DNA from 2 places in the Kutzneria viridogrisea DSM 43870 genome. Region 2 is predicted to be linked to the other one. Evidence: riboswitches for the same ligand, from Rfam matches in the RefSeq annotation. Region 2 holds a riboswitch; the other holds the start of a gene.

Region 1 (7,180 bases), 3.8 Mb from region 2:
GGTGCTGCTGGTGCAGTTCTGGCCAGGGCGCAAGCCGTTCATCGGCAGCAGCGGCACGGGCTCGGTCTGGGACCTGGTCATCGGCTACAACGGGATCGGCCGGGTGCTCGGCCAGTCCTCGCCCGGTGGCGGCAAGTCGGCCGAGTTCACCAGCCTGATGTCCATCGTGCTGTTCGGCGGGGTCCCCGGGCCGCTGCGGCTGTTCAACCCCTTGCTGGGCGGGCAGATCAGCTGGCTGCTGCCGCTGGCCCTGCTCGCGGTGCTCGCCGTCGCGGTGGTGCGCGGGACCGCCTCGCGCGCCGAGCGGGCCGGGTGGTGGTTGTGGGGCGGCTGGCTGCTCGTCGGCGCGCTGGTCCTCAGCTTCTCCGTCGGCACCTTCCACGCCTACTACACGACGATGCTCGCCCCGGCCATCGCCGCGCTGACCGGCGGGGGCCTCGTCCGGTTCTGGCAGTGGTACCGGCGGCCCAGCGGGGTGCTGTGGCTGGTGCTGCCCTTGGCCGTGGCGCTGACCGCGGGGTGGGCGTGGCTGCTGGTCGCCCGGGATCCCACGTGGCACGGGGAGTTGCGCTACCTGGTTGGCGCTCTGGGCGTGGTGTCCGTGGGCTGGCTCGTGCTCGGCCGGTTCCGGCTCGGCGGGGGACGTGTCGCCGCGGTGCTCGGGCTCGTCACGGTGCTGCTCGCACCCGGCGTGTGGTGTGTCGCCACGGCGATCGGGCCGTCCCAGGCGTTGATGGGCGCCAGCAACCCCACGGCGGGGCCGTTCGTGGTGCCGCCGTACTTCGTGCAGCAGTACGGGGAGCAGGCCGTGCCGTCGATCCGCGCGACCTTGCAGGGGCTCAGCGGGAACGCCGCGACCGAGGTGCACCTGAGCAACGCGGAGACCGAGGTGCTCGACTACGCCGCGACGCACTCGCGGACCCCGATCACGCTGGCGGTCGAGGGCGGCGCGGTGACCGCGGGCGACTACCTGGTCGCCGCGGACGAGACCGTCGTGGTGCTGGGCGGGTTCGAGGGGGTCGACCCGGCGCCCGACGCCACCGGGCTGTCCGGGTGGGTGCGGTCCGGCCGGGTGCGGTTCGTGCTGACGAGCACGGCCACCGAGCCCGGCAAGATCGACGTGCGGGACCTGTCCACGGTGTTCGCGGCGCTGGGCGGGCCGACCGAGGCCGCGCGGATCGAGTGGGTGCACCGCAACTGCGTGCGGGTGCCCTGGATCGTCGAGCAGGGGCGCGGCCTGTACGACTGCGATCCTGACAGCAGGTGACAGCTTCTCGGTGCAGGATGGCCTGGTGACCACCGAAGTCAGCCGCGAACAGGTGCTCTGGTACCGGACCAGGCAGCAGGGCCTGCTGCGGGAGAGCGAGCACCCCGAGGTGCTGGAGCTGGGCTTGCAGGACTCCCCTGCCGGGGTCGCGCGGCTGGCGCTGGCCGCGCGCACCACCGGCGAGGCCGACCTGAGCGGGTTCGACCTGGCCTGGACCCTGCGTGGGGCGCCCTACTTCCACCGGCCCGGCGAGCTGGCGCGGCTGGCCGCCGAGCTGTGGCCGTGGAGCGAGGCCGACGCGCAGGCCCGGCTGCTCTGGCCGAGGTCGCGGACCAGCACCGGCGGGCTCACCCCGTTGGCGACCTACCGGCTGCTGGCCGAGTCGCTGCGCTCGATCGTGGTCGGGCCGATGACCAAGGGGGCCGCCAGCGCCGCGCTGACCAAGCTGGTGCCGCCGGAGCAGACCCGCTGGTGCCCCGGCTGCAAGTCCCAGCACGTGTACGAGCAGCCGTTCCGGCTCGCCGCGCTGCCCGCCGGGCTGGGCATCGAACCGGGTGAGTCCCCGCTGACCCTTGTGCACGCGCACAACGCGAAGGGCGTGCCCGAGCAGTCCGCGGGGGCCGAGCGCCTGATGCGCGCCTACCTGCGCTTCCTGGGACCGGCGACGCCGACCGAGGTGGCCAAGTGGCTGGACACCTCCGCCGCCGAGGTGCGCGGCCGCTGGCCGCAGGGGTTGGCGGAGGTCAGGGTGGACGGCCGCAAGTGCTGGCTGCCCAGCGACCGCCTCGACGACCTGGTCTCGGCGCAGCCCCCGGAGCTGGTCCGCCTGCTGCCCACCTCCGACCCGTTCCTCCAGGCGCGCGACCGGGCCGTTGTGCTGCCGCACAAGGAGCAGCAGAAGACCCTGTGGACGATCCTGGGCAGCCCGGGCGCCGTGCTGGTCGACGGGGAGGTGCTCGGCGTGTGGCGGGCCAAGCTCGGCCGGAAGGACCGCCTGGACGTCACGATCACGCAGTTCGGGGAGCTGGACCCGCCCGCGCGGGAGGCGGCGCGGGCCGAGGCCGAGCGGGTGGCGGGAGTTCGCGGGGTGCCTTCGGTCAGCGTCTCGTTCAGCTGAGACGACAATGCGCGGTATGCGCGCGAGCCGTCTGCTGTCCACCCTGCTGCTGTTGCAGACCCGGGGCCGGATGACCGCGCAGGAACTGGCGGACGAGCTGGAGGTCTCGGTGCGCACGGTGTACCGGGACGTCGAGTCGCTGTCGGCGGCCGGGGTTCCGGTGTACGCCGACCGCGGGCCGACCGGCGGCTACCAGCTGCTGGACGGCTACCGGACCAGGTTGACCGGGCTGACCTCGGACGAGGCCGACTCGCTGTTCCTGGCGGGTATGCCGGGACCGGCCGCCGAGCTGGGCCTGGGCACGGTGGTGGCCACGGCCGAGCTCAAGCTGCTGGCGGCGCTGCCCGCGGAGCTGCGCAGCAGGGCGAGCCGGATCAGGGAGCGGTTCCACCTGGACGCCCCGGGCTGGCTGCGCGAGGCCGACCAGGCCCCGCACCTGGCCGAGATCGCCGAGGCGGTGTGGAACCAGCGCGTGCTGGAGCTGCGCTACCGCAGGTGGGCCAAGCCCCGCGAGGTGACCCGCCGGGTCCGCCCGCTGGGCGTCGTGCTCAAGGCGGGCACCTGGTACCTGGTGGCGCTGGCCGACGAGGACCTGCGCACCTACCGGGTGTCCAACGTGCTGGCGGTGCAGACCCTGGACGAGCGGTTCGACCGGCCCGCGGACTTCGACCTGCCGGGCTACTGGCAGGAGTGGGCGGAGCAGTTCGAGGCCAGGATGCGCGGGCAGCAGGCGGTGATCCGGGTCTCGCCGGAGGCCATGGGCTGGCTGCGGGCCCTGCTGGGCACGTTCGCCGCGGACGCCGTGCGGGCCAGCGCCGGGGAGCCGGGGCCGGACGGCTGGGTGCGCGCGGTGCTGCCGATCGAGTCGGTCCGGCACGCCCACGTGGAGCTGCTCAAGTTCGGCGGCATGGTGGAGGTGCTCGAACCCGCCGAGCTGCGCGAGCTCATGGTCAGGACCGCGGGTGAGCTGGCCGCGCTCTACGAGGGATCGCGGCGGATCCTGCCCTCGTAGCGCTGCTCCAGCTCGCGGTTGTGCGCGTCGCCCTCGGGCACGTTGGCGGACAGGTAGACCGGCGGGGTCTGGCCCGCCGCCAGGATCAGCGCCGCCGCATCGGCCAGCATCATCTGCGCCGCCATCGCCGCGGTGATCGAGGAGATGGCGCAGACCGCCCCGCCGGTGGGCAGCGGCAGCAGGGTGTCGCCCATCGGGCCGCAGTTGTCGATCACCACGTCGGCCAGGTCGTGCAGGTGCTTGCCGGAGGGGTGCCGGGAGGCCACCGCCGTGGCGTGGTCCAGGGAGGTGAACGCGATCAGCCCGTGCCCGCGCCGCTTGACCAGGCTGGCCATCTCCACGGTGGAGCCGTTGCCCCCGGAGTTGGAGGCGATCACGAACAGGTCCCCGTCCTGGACCGGGGCCAGCTCGTAGATCCGGTGCGCGATGGCCGGGTCCCGCTCCACGTACTTGTCCAGTGCGCCCGCCGGGGTGTCCCCGTAGGTCACCACGTCCCGCAGCGACAGCTTGTTCGTGGGGATCAGCCCGCCCGCGCGCCCGGCGATCTCCATGACCAGGCCCTGCGAGTGACCGGTACCGAAGGCGTGCACCACCCCGCCGCCCAGCACGCACTGGGCCACCAGCCCGGCCGCCGCCGCGATCGGCTCGCGCTGGGTGCGGACCAGCCGGTCGATCACCTCGTGCGCCGCCGCGAGGAACCCGTCCTGGTTGACTGCCATCCGCACGCACCCCATCGCCGTTGACGGTTTACCGGTGATCTTGCCGTCACGTTACCGATAAACAGTGCTGGGCGGGAGTCCGCAGCTCAGGCGTACAGCAACGCGTTCACGGCGGCCGTGGCCAGTGCCGCCCCACCGCGCTCGCCCCGGTTGGTCAGCGCGGGCACCCCGCTCTCGCGCAGCGCCCGCTTGGCCTCGACCGCGCCGACGAACCCGGCGGGCAGGGCGATGACCAGCGCCGGGCGCAGCGCCCCCGAGGCGCACAGCCCGGCCAGCTCGTTGACGGCCGCGAAGTCCTGGCCCAGCGCGAACACCGCGCCCTGCGCGTACTGCCCGGCCAGTGCCCCGATGCCGCCCTCGGTCTCGGCCGCGATGTGCGCGGGGCGGCTGGTGACGCCCGCCGCGACCATGCGCACATCGGTGATCAGCGGCACACCTGAGGTCAGCGCGCGCCTGCCCGACTCCAGCGCCCGCTCGTCCACGAGCAGGTCCCCCGCCCAGCTCGGATCCGCGGTGGTGTGCACGAGCCGCTCCACAACCGCCCTGGACAGGACTGGCAAACCGGACGTGTCGACCCGGGATCGCAGGATCCGGTACGACTCCTGCTCGATCGGATGCCGAACCCGTGCCACCGCAACTCCCTCTCTCCGACAGCCCGCGACCACCGTAGTCGGCGGTATGACCAGCGCCGAACGTCGGTTAACCTGCTCCGCGAGCGTGGTGACGGGAAGCCGGTGCGAATCCGGCGCGGTCCCGCCACTGTGACCGGGGAGCCGCCCCCCACGAGGCAGCCACTGGGACCCGAAGGGTCCCGGGAAGGCAGGGGGACGGCGCCGATCCGGGAGCCAGGAGACCGGCCACGCGAGAGGGACACGCGTCGCACGGAGGATGTGATGGCTGCTCGCAGGGCTGGTTCGCGCGCGCGGACCAGGGCGAGGTCGCGGTGATCTCCTTTGTCGGAGCCGGACCGGGCGCGGCCGACCTGATGACCTTCCGCGGCGCGGCCCGGCTGGCCCGCGCCGAGGTCGTGGTGTGGGCCTCCTCGTTGATCCCGGCCGAGGTCCTGGAGCACGCCAACCCGAGTGCGGAGCGGCACGACTCGGCGGGCATGACCCTGGAGGACGTGCTCGCCGTGTACGCCAGGCATCCCGAGGCCGCGATCGTGCGCCTGCACAGCGGGGACACCAGCGTGTACGGGGCGATCGGCGAGCAGATCGCGTGGTGCCGCAGCACCGGCCGCGAGTACGAGATCGTGCCCGGGGTGGGCTCGCTCAGCGCAGCCGCCGCCGCGATCGGCCGGGAGCTGACCGCCCCGGGCGTGGCGCAGAGCATCGTGCAGACCCGGTTGGCCGGGGGCAGGACGGCCGCGTCCATGCCGGCGGGCGAGTCGGTGGCCGCCTTCGCCGGGCACCGCACGACCATGGCCGTGTACCTGTCCGCCCAGCGCCCCGCACAACTCCAGGCCGAACTGCTGGCCGAGGGGCGCGGCTACGCCCCCGGGACCCCGGCCGTCGTGGTGGCCAAGGCGAGCTGGCCGGACGAGCGGGTCATCACCACCACCGTGGGCGGCCTGGCCGAGGACCTGGCCGCCTCGGGCATCCGCACGGCGGCACTGGTCCTGGTCGGCGACGCGCTGGGCGAGATCGAGCCGCAGCGGACCAGGCTGTACGACCCGCGGTACTCGCACGGTTGTCGTCGGCGGTCCACCGAGGGCAGCACCGAGGGCCGCGCCATCCCGGTCGAGAAGCGGAGGCTGCCGTGACGGGCCTGCTCACGGTGGTCGGACTCGGTCCCGGCGCCGCCGAACACCGCACCCCCGCCGCGGCCCAGGCCGTGCGCGAGGCCGAGGTCGTGCTCGGCTACTCCGCCTACATCGACGCCTGCGCCGACCTGCTCGGCGCCGGGCAGACCGTGCTGCGCGGGCGGATGACCGAGGAGTCGCGCCGCGCGGAGCAGGCCGTGGCCCTGGCGGCGGCCGGGCACCGCGTCGCGCTGGTGTCCTCCGGGGACGCCGGGGTGTACGGCATGGCCACGCTGGCGCTGAGCACCGCCGCCGAACTGCCCGTGGCGCGGCGCCCCGAGGTGCGCGTGCTGCCCGGGGTCACCGCGGCCCTGGCCTCCTCCGCGCTGGTCGGGGCCCCGCTGGCGCACGACTTCGCCTGCCTGACCCTGTCCAGCCTGCTCACCCCGTGGGAGGAGGTCGAGCGCAGACTGCGCGCGGTGGCCGCCGCCGACCTGGCGCTCGCCCTGTACAACCCGCGCTCGGCGGGGCGGACCTGGCAGCTCGACCGGGCACGTGAGGTGCTGTTGGAGCACCGCGGGCCCGGCACGCAGGTCGCGCTGGTCACCGACGCGGCCCGCCCCGAGCAGCACGTGCGGCTGACCACCCTGGGCGAGCTGGACAGCTCGGTGGTGGGCATGACCACCACGGTGCTGGTCGGCGCCTCGGCCACGCGCCGGCTCGGCGACTGGCTGGTCACCCCGCGGGCGGCCGGGGCGTGACGGTTCACCTGGTCGGCGCCGGACCCGGCGATCCCGGCCTGCTGACCTGCCGTGCCGCCGAACTGCTCGGCAGCGCCGAGGTCGTGGTCTACGACCGGCCCTCAATGGCCGACATCCTGGCGCTGGCCGGTACCGGGGACAAACGCTGCGTTGGCAAGTCCGGCAGCCGACCCGCCTGGCCGCAGGCCGAGGTCAACCAACTGCTGGTGGACCTGGGCCGGGCGGGCCGCGAGGTGGTGCGGCTCAAGGCGGGCGATCCGTTCGTGGTGTCGCGGGGCGGCGAGGAGGCACTGGCCCTGGCCGGGGCGGGCGTGCCGTTCGAGGTGGTGCCCGGCATCTCGGCGGCGATCGCGGCGCCCGCGCTGGCGGGTATCCCGGTGATGGTCCGCCAGATCGCCACGACCCTCACCGTGGTCGCGGGCAACGAGGACCCCGAGTACCGCCAGCGCATCGACTGGTCGGCGGTGGCCGCGGTGGGCGGCACGGTGGTGGTGCTCACCGGCCGGTCCGCGCTGCGCGGCATCGCCGAGGAACTGCTGGCCGCGGGCATGGCGGCGGACACG
Region 2 (7,180 bases):
AACTCCTCAGCCATGCGGCGGCGGAACACAGTCATGCGCATCGTGACCGAGCCTACGCCGAGAGCAATTTGCGAAAAAGTTGGGCCCAGGGTCTTCCCCTCACGCCCACAAGCGCTATTCTTGTCTTGGGCCCGTGATCCCCCCGACGCTAAGGCAGTCGAAAGTCACGGCAGAAGCGCCGTAGTCGACCCCCAGGGCTGCGGCGCTTCTCTATGTCTGCGACATGACCAGCCCCGGTGATAACACCACCACGCTCCGCGTGAGGGCTGCGGCGCTTCTCTATGTCTGCGGCCAGTCATAACACCACCACGCTCCGCATACGACCTGCGGCGCTTCCCTATGCCCTGGACACGGCCACAACGCGTTTCCCTTCCGTGACCAATTCATGATCGATTCGGACGGTGCGCCCGTGACCAGCCACGACACCCGGGCCCGATTCCCGTGATTGACCATTGGCCAGGGATTCGCCCACATCGTGGACGCCCGTTCGACCGCGCAATAGCGATTCCGGGATGGCCACCGCCGCGCGATGTCACCCATCGCGCTCGGGAGGTCACTGTGCAGTTCGGCCCGTTCACCCCCATCCGGGTTTCGACGCGTTCGGCAGCGGCCCCCGTCGGCGGGAACTGCCCGGCGCGGTGTGGGCCTAACCTGATCCCCATGCGGGATCAGACGATCGGGGACTGGCTGGACCAGCTGGCTTCCCGGGCTCCCGCGCCCGGTGGGGGCGCGGTGGCCGCGATGCACACGGCGATGGCGGCCGGGCTCGTCGAGATGGTGTGCAACCTGACCATCGGCAAGCCCAGGTACGCCGAACACGAGCCCACGATGCTCGGTGCGCTACGAGAGGCGGGCCAGTGCCGTGCCGAGGCGGTGGAGCTGGCCGAACGGGACGCGGCGGCGTTCACCGCGGTCACCACGGCCTACAGACTGCCCAAGGAGGACGAGCGGGACAGGGCGGTGCGCGGGGAGCGCATCCAGCAGGCGCTGCGTGCGGCCGCCGAAGTACCGCTACGCACCGCCGAGGTGGCCGAGCGGGTGCTGGAACTGGCCGGGAGGATCAGGCGGGGTGCCAACGTGAACGTGCTTTCCGACGTGGACGTGGCCGAGCACTCCGCGCGGGCGGCGCTGGCCTCGGCCGTGGTCAACGTGGAGGTCAACCTGGCCGCGATGACCGACCAGGCGGCACGGGCCGAGCTGGCCGCCGAGGTGTCGCGGATCGGGCGGGTGCTGGAAGGGGTGCGGGCATGACGCTGATCGACGGGCGGAGCGTGGCAGCCGCGATCCGGACCCAGGTCGCCGAGGACGCGGCCGAGCTGCGGGCGGCGGGGACCACGCCGACCCTGGCGATCCTGGTGCCCACCGATGACGAGGCCACGGCCTGGTACGTGCGCTCCATCGTGCGCACGGCCGAGAAGGTGGGCGTCTCGGTGCGGGTCGTGGAGCGCTCGCAGGACGTGGGCGGGGCGCTGCGCGAGCTGTCCGCCGACCCCGAGGTGCACGGCATCATCTGCCAGACCCCGCTGCCCGAGGGCATGACCCTGGACGAGGTGGGGCTGCACATCGACGTGCGCAAGGACGTGGACGGGGCGAACCCGACCAGCGTGGGGCGGCTCGCGGTGGGCCTGCCCGCCTTCGCCCCGGCCACCGCGCAGGCCGTGGTGGAGCTGCTGCGCGCGCACGGCACCCCGCTGGCGAGCGCGGACGTGGTGGTGGTCGGCCGCAGCACCGTGGTGGGCAAGCCCGCCGCCCTGCTGCTGCTCGCGGAGAACGCGACGGTCACCGTGTGCCACTCGCACACGAAGGAACTGGCCGCGCAGACCAGCCGGGCGGACGTGCTGGTCGCCTGCGTGGGGCGGCCGGAGATGCTGGGCGCCGAGCACGTGCGGCCGGGGGCCGTGGTGATCGACGTGGGCACGAACCCGACCGCCGACGGCGGCCTGGTCGGGGACGTGCAGACCGCGGCGGTGGAGCCGATCGCCAGCGCGGTGACCCCGGTGCCCGGCGGGGTGGGGCCGGTGACCACGGCGCTGCTGCTGCGCAACGTGATCGCGGCGGCCGGTCAGTGAGTGCGTGCGGCCCCACCGGCTGGTGGGGCCGCACCCACCGGGTGCTACACCGGCTGGGCCGTGAGCTGGGACTCGGTGCGCAGCTTGCGCTGCACGAGCGCACCGAACAGCAGGCCGATGGTCGCCCACATGACCAGCTGCGTGCCCAGCGAGACGACCCGGAAGTTCCACAGCAGTGCCGCCGGGAACTCCTTGGGCACCTCGTTGATGGCGGGCAGCAGCAGCTGCACCACCGCGACCGCCACCACGAAGGCCAGCACCGCGACCAGCGCGGCGTTCCAGGTGCCAAGGCCGGGCAGCAGCCTGCGGCCCAGGTAGGTCGCGGCCACCGCCAACCCGATGGACAGCACCACCATCAGGAAGTACGCGCCGGTGCGCTCCCCGATGGTGTCCGGATTGCCCACCGAGGGCGGGTTGGCGGGGTACTTCAGGAACGGGACCACGAACGCCGACAGGTAACCGGCCAGGGCCAGCAGCAGCGAGGTGGACCTGGCGCTGATCCGGCCGAGCCGCCCGTAGGCGATGGCGAAGGCCAGCGCGAACAGGCCACCGAAGGCGATGGCGTAGAGCAGCACGCCGGTGGCCAGGCCCAGCGTGCTCTGCACGCCCCGGCTGACCAGCTCCGGCTCGGCCGCCTCACCGGCAGCGGCCGCCTCGGCGGACTCGAAGTCGATGGCCGAACCGACCAGGGGCTCACCCAGCAGCCAGGTGAACACCAGTGCGAGCACACCGGCCGCGAGACCGGCGAGCATGCCCCGCACCAGAAGGGTTCTCATCATGGTTGTGCGCTCCCCCGGCTCAGTGGCAGGGGAAGCCGAGCAGGTGCCTGCCGTCGTGCACGAACTCGTGCACGTAGTGGCCGGAGACCAGCGAGGTGGCGCCCTGCTCGGCGCCGACGAAGTAGAGCAGGACAACGGCGAGCACCCCGATGAACACTGCCCAGGGCAGCACTTCGCGGAGTGGGATCCGGACGGGGATGGGAATGGCGATCGGTGAGGGTGAGGCGATGCTCACGGGAACCTCCTTGGGCTTGCGCGACCCACTAGTTGGTGCTCACGACGACGGAGTGTCTGACTCACGGCCACCTCGGCTGAGGTGGACCGCACACAGTGGCGCGACCGTGCCGGGATCTCACCGGCTTACTCCGTTACGTCGATCGAGCGGACCGTAGTCAGCGTGTGAAGCCAGTGTCAATCAGCCGACCAGGTTGGGAGAGCATGGTCACCATGAACCGGATCTTCCTGATCAGCCACGGGGCCACCGAAGCGGTCCGTGAGGCACGCTTCGCCGATGACGAATCCCTCTGCGGGACAACGGATCCACTGGAAACGCCGTCCCGTGTGGACGAGGTGCGGTGCGGGCCCGAACGCCGTTGTCTCGAAACGGCAACGGTTCTCGGTCTCACCCCGGTGACCGACCCCGGGTTGTCGGATCTGGACTGCGGCTCGTGGCGGGGGCGCGCGCTGGCGGAGGTGCAGGAACAGGACCCCGCCGGGCTGATGGCGTGGCTGTCCGATCCGGACGCGGACGCGCACGGCGGCGAGACGGTGCGGCAACTGCTGGCCAGGGTCGGCTCCTGGCTGGACTGCTTGCCGGACAGGGGAAGGATAGTCGCGATCACCTCGCCCTCGGTGGTCCGCGCCGCGATTGTGCACTGCGTGCAAGCTCCTCCCGCCTCGTTCTGGCGCTTCGACGTGGCCCCGCTGACGCTGACCCACCTCTACGGCGGACCGGGGCGGTGGACCCTGCGCGAGACCGGCCACCCGCTGCCCCCTGCTCGCACGGCCCCACCCTCGTAGGCGGCGAGCAGGGCGCCCTCTCGATGAGGATCGGATCCCAACGACAGCAAGGAGTTCCGCCCGCCGTCAGCCCGCACCCGTTGGAGCGGAACGACTCGGGACTACCAGGCGCTGGTCATCGCCCAGGCCTCGGTGGGCAGCAGGCGCGCCTCCCCGCCGGTGGCGAACGCGGTGACACCGGTGGACTGCGTGTAGCGCGGATAGACCCGCGCGGTGAGTGACCTGCCGTCCCCGGTGAACACCTCGATCGAGGACCGGTCGGTCAGCACGCGCAGGTTCAGCCGCCCCTGCGCGTCGGGCGCCGAGGTCACGTGCGACACCGAACCCTGGCCGTAACCGGAATTCCTCGTGTCGAGGACGAGTTGCCGGGTGGCGGGCTCATAACTGAGGATCACTCGCTCCGCGCTGCTGGCGAACAGGGTGAGCCCGAGCGTGGTGGCGCTGGACCGGCTGAGGTCGAAGCCGGTCCGGAGGTCCAGCGAGGCGCCGTCGGCGATCGGCACCGGCGCGGCGGTGGGCACCGCGGTCCCGCCGCGCCGCGCGAGCTGTGTGCCGTGCAGGCGGTCGAGCTGGCTGACGGGTGCCGAACCCAGGGTGCCGTCCGGTCGCACCGACAGCTGCCGGGTGATCGTCTCGGCCTGGGACCAGCCGTCCAGCCGGTTGGGGTCGAACGCGTCCCCGTTGTTCATCCACCCCACCAGCAGCGGGCGGCCGGAGGAGTCGGTGAACGCCTGTGCCGCGTAGAAGTTCGGGCCGCTGTCCAACTGCCCGGACGCGGTGGGGGTGAAGGTGGAACCGGTGAAGTCGCCGAGGAAGTAGTGCTCGCCGCCGTTGGTGGAGACCAGCAGCGCCCAGCGGCCGTCGACCTGGATCAGGTTGGGGCACTCCCACATCCCGCCGGTGGAGCCGTCGCCACTGAGCAGCACGCCCCGGTAGGTCCACGCCCGCAGATCCGGCGAGGAGTACAGCAGCACCTTGCCCGCGCCGCCGTGCCCGGAGCCGAGGACCATCTTCCACAGCCCGTCGTGCGGGTCCCGGAACACCTTCGGGTCGCGGAACCCCGCCTCGGCCTCGGCGGGCGGGCCGGGGATGACTGGGTTGCCCGCGCCGGGGGTGAAGGTGGTGCCGTCGGTGCTCGTGGCGGACCAGACCTGTTCGCGGATCGCGCCCGGGTGCGCCGCGGTGTCGGTGTAGTGGGTGTAGAACAGCCGCAGCGCGCCGTTGTCCGCCACCGCGCTGCCGGACCACTCCCCGGTGGTGTCGGACGGACCGGCCGGCGCGGGCGGGGTGAGCGCGACCGGGGCGTTGGTCCAGTGCACGGAGTCCGGGGACTGGGCGTGTGCCCAGTGCATCGGCCCCCAGAACGGGCTGGCCGGGTTGAACTGCGCGAAGAGCTGGTAGGTGCCCCGCCACTGGATCAGGCCGACCGGGTCGTTGATCCAGCCCTGGTACGGCGTGTAGTGGTACTGCGGGCGCAGCGGGTCCACCGCGTAGCGCGCGGCCGCCGGACCCTCGGTCGGGCCTGGCTGGTTGGCGGAGCCGAGCCGGACGGAGGTCAGGCCGTTGCCCGCGTCCCCGACCGCGCTGGTGCGCACGTCGTCCAGGTTGAGGTGCCCCCACTGGCCGGTGGCCTCGTCCACCACCTCCAGGTACACGGCCTGCCCTCGCACCTCGCTGGTGTCCCAGGTGATCCGGGCGAGTTGCTCGCTGTTGTAACCGGTCTGCCGGTCCAGCACCGCGCCGTCGGCGGCCCGCACCAGGGCGACGTGGAGGTGCTGCGGATCGTAACCCCCGGCGATGAGGAAGCTGAGGTGGTCGGTGGCGGTGAACACCGAGGACCGGGCGATGCCGGTGGCGGTGTCCTGGTGGGCGAGGTAGCCGGACAGGAAGCAGGTGCCGTGCTGGTCGTAGGTGCCGCCCCACCACGTGGTCGCGGAGGACACGGTGAACGCGGAGCCGGTGAGCGTCCAGCCGCCGGTGTCACAGGTTTCGAAGTCGGCGTTGGCCGGTACGGACGCCGTCGGGGCACCGGCGAGGGCCAGGGTCATCGCGGTGGCGAACGCGAGGCAGGAGCTGGGCAGGTGCATGTCTCCTCCTGGGCGGCGGCGAAGGACTCGACGAGTCGACCATCGGCGGCTGCCCGACCACTGCCAGGGCAGCATGGCACAGCGGTCGACGGGGAGGCGAGGTTCCCGGGCCGCAGGAACGATTCCACTGTTCAGCGGGCGGGCCGCAGCGTGGTGAGCACGCTGGCCATCAGCACCGGTAGCGCGAGGAAGCCCAGCAACAGGCCCAGCGCCGGGTAGGACCAGGCCTGCACGACCACGCCCGCGGCCAGCCCGCCCAGCGCGCCACCCGCGTTCATCAGCAGGTCGGACAGTCCCTGGGCGGCCTGGCGCAGCGGGGCGGGCACCGACTCGGTGAGCAGCGCCGAACCGGCGACCACCCCGGCCGACCAGCCCGCTCCGAGCACGGCCATGCCCACCGCCAACTGCGGGGCCTCGTGCGAGTCCGCCATGCCGCAGACGCCCGCCGCCGCGACGACCAGGGCCGCGCCCACGGCGAGCACCGGCATGCGGCCCAGCCGGTCGGCCAGCCAGCCGAACAGCGGGCTGCCCGCGTACATGGCGGCCACGTGCAGGCTGATCACCACGCCGACCACGGTGAGCGAGGAGCCGGTGTGCTGCATCTGCACCGGGGTCATCGACATCATGCCGACCATCGCGGTGTTGCACAGGGTCACACCGAGCAGGGCGAGTCGGGCGGACGGGCTGAGCACACGCAGCATGGACCACCGCACCGGCTCGGCGGGAATGGTGGAACCGGTTACCCCGCAACAGGAATCGCCGATCGCGGCGGGCACGGTGCCCACCGGCATGAGCGGGTCGGCGCGCAACCCGAGCGCGATGCCCGCCGCCGCGAGGGCGAACACGGCCGCGGCGAGCAGGAAGGGGCCGCCGTCACCGGCGAACCGGGTCGCGGGCTCGACGAGGTTGGGACCTGCCACGGCACCCAGGGTGGTCGACCAGACCACAGTGGACAGTGTGGCGGCGCGGTGCGCCGGGGCGGCGAGGTCGGTGGCGGCGAAGCGGGCGGCCAGGGTGGCCGAGGTCCCGCCGCCGAACGGCACGAGCGCGGCCAGCAACAGGGGCCAGGAACGCAGCTGCACCGCGAGCGCGGCCACAGCACCACCGAACGCACCGGTGGCGTACGCGACGAGCAGTGCGCGTCTTCGCCCGTACCGGGTGGACAGGGTGGCGACCACGAGGGCGAGTCCCGCGGCGCCCAACGCGGTCGCGGTCGCGCCGAGCC

What was found. Region 2 has a riboswitch for cobalamin ahead of KALB_RS32975 (CbtB domain-containing protein). Riboswitches for the same ligand answer to the same signal wherever they lie in the genome.
Region 1: another riboswitch for cobalamin. It lies ahead of KALB_RS07200 (cobalt-precorrin-4/precorrin-4 C(11)-methyltransferase); the one in region 2 lies ahead of KALB_RS32975 (CbtB domain-containing protein).

What each region holds. Positions count from the first base shown of each region.
Region 1 covers NZ_CP007155.1:1,546,251-1,553,430, reverse strand. Annotated here, with positions in the region: gene KALB_RS07225 (glycosyltransferase family 39 protein) at 1-1,267, shown strand, start outside; gene KALB_RS07220 (DNA glycosylase AlkZ-like family protein) at 1,293-2,384, shown strand; gene KALB_RS07215 (helix-turn-helix transcriptional regulator) at 2,401-3,396, shown strand; gene KALB_RS07210 (sugar isomerase domain-containing protein) at 3,363-4,115, opposite strand; gene KALB_RS07205 (precorrin-8X methylmutase) at 4,202-4,747, opposite strand; cobalamin riboswitch at 4,817-4,991, shown strand; gene KALB_RS07200 (cobalt-precorrin-4/precorrin-4 C(11)-methyltransferase) at 5,059-5,877, shown strand; gene cobJ (precorrin-3B C(17)-methyltransferase) at 5,874-6,617, shown strand; gene cobA (uroporphyrinogen-III C-methyltransferase) at 6,614-7,180, shown strand, end outside.
Region 2 covers NZ_CP007155.1:7,622,673-7,629,852, forward strand. Annotated here, with positions in the region: gene KALB_RS32955 (DUF3046 domain-containing protein) at 1-41, opposite strand, end outside; gene KALB_RS32960 (cyclodeaminase/cyclohydrolase family protein) at 661-1,251, shown strand; gene KALB_RS32965 (bifunctional 5,10-methylenetetrahydrofolate dehydrogenase/5,10-methenyltetrahydrofolate cyclohydrolase) at 1,248-2,069, shown strand; gene KALB_RS32970 (CbtA family protein) at 2,114-2,848, opposite strand; gene KALB_RS32975 (CbtB domain-containing protein) at 2,868-3,083, opposite strand; cobalamin riboswitch at 3,113-3,254, opposite strand; gene KALB_RS32980 (histidine phosphatase family protein) at 3,296-3,868, shown strand; gene KALB_RS32985 (glycoside hydrolase family 32 protein) at 3,970-5,955, opposite strand; gene KALB_RS32990 (MFS transporter) at 6,087-7,180, opposite strand, start outside.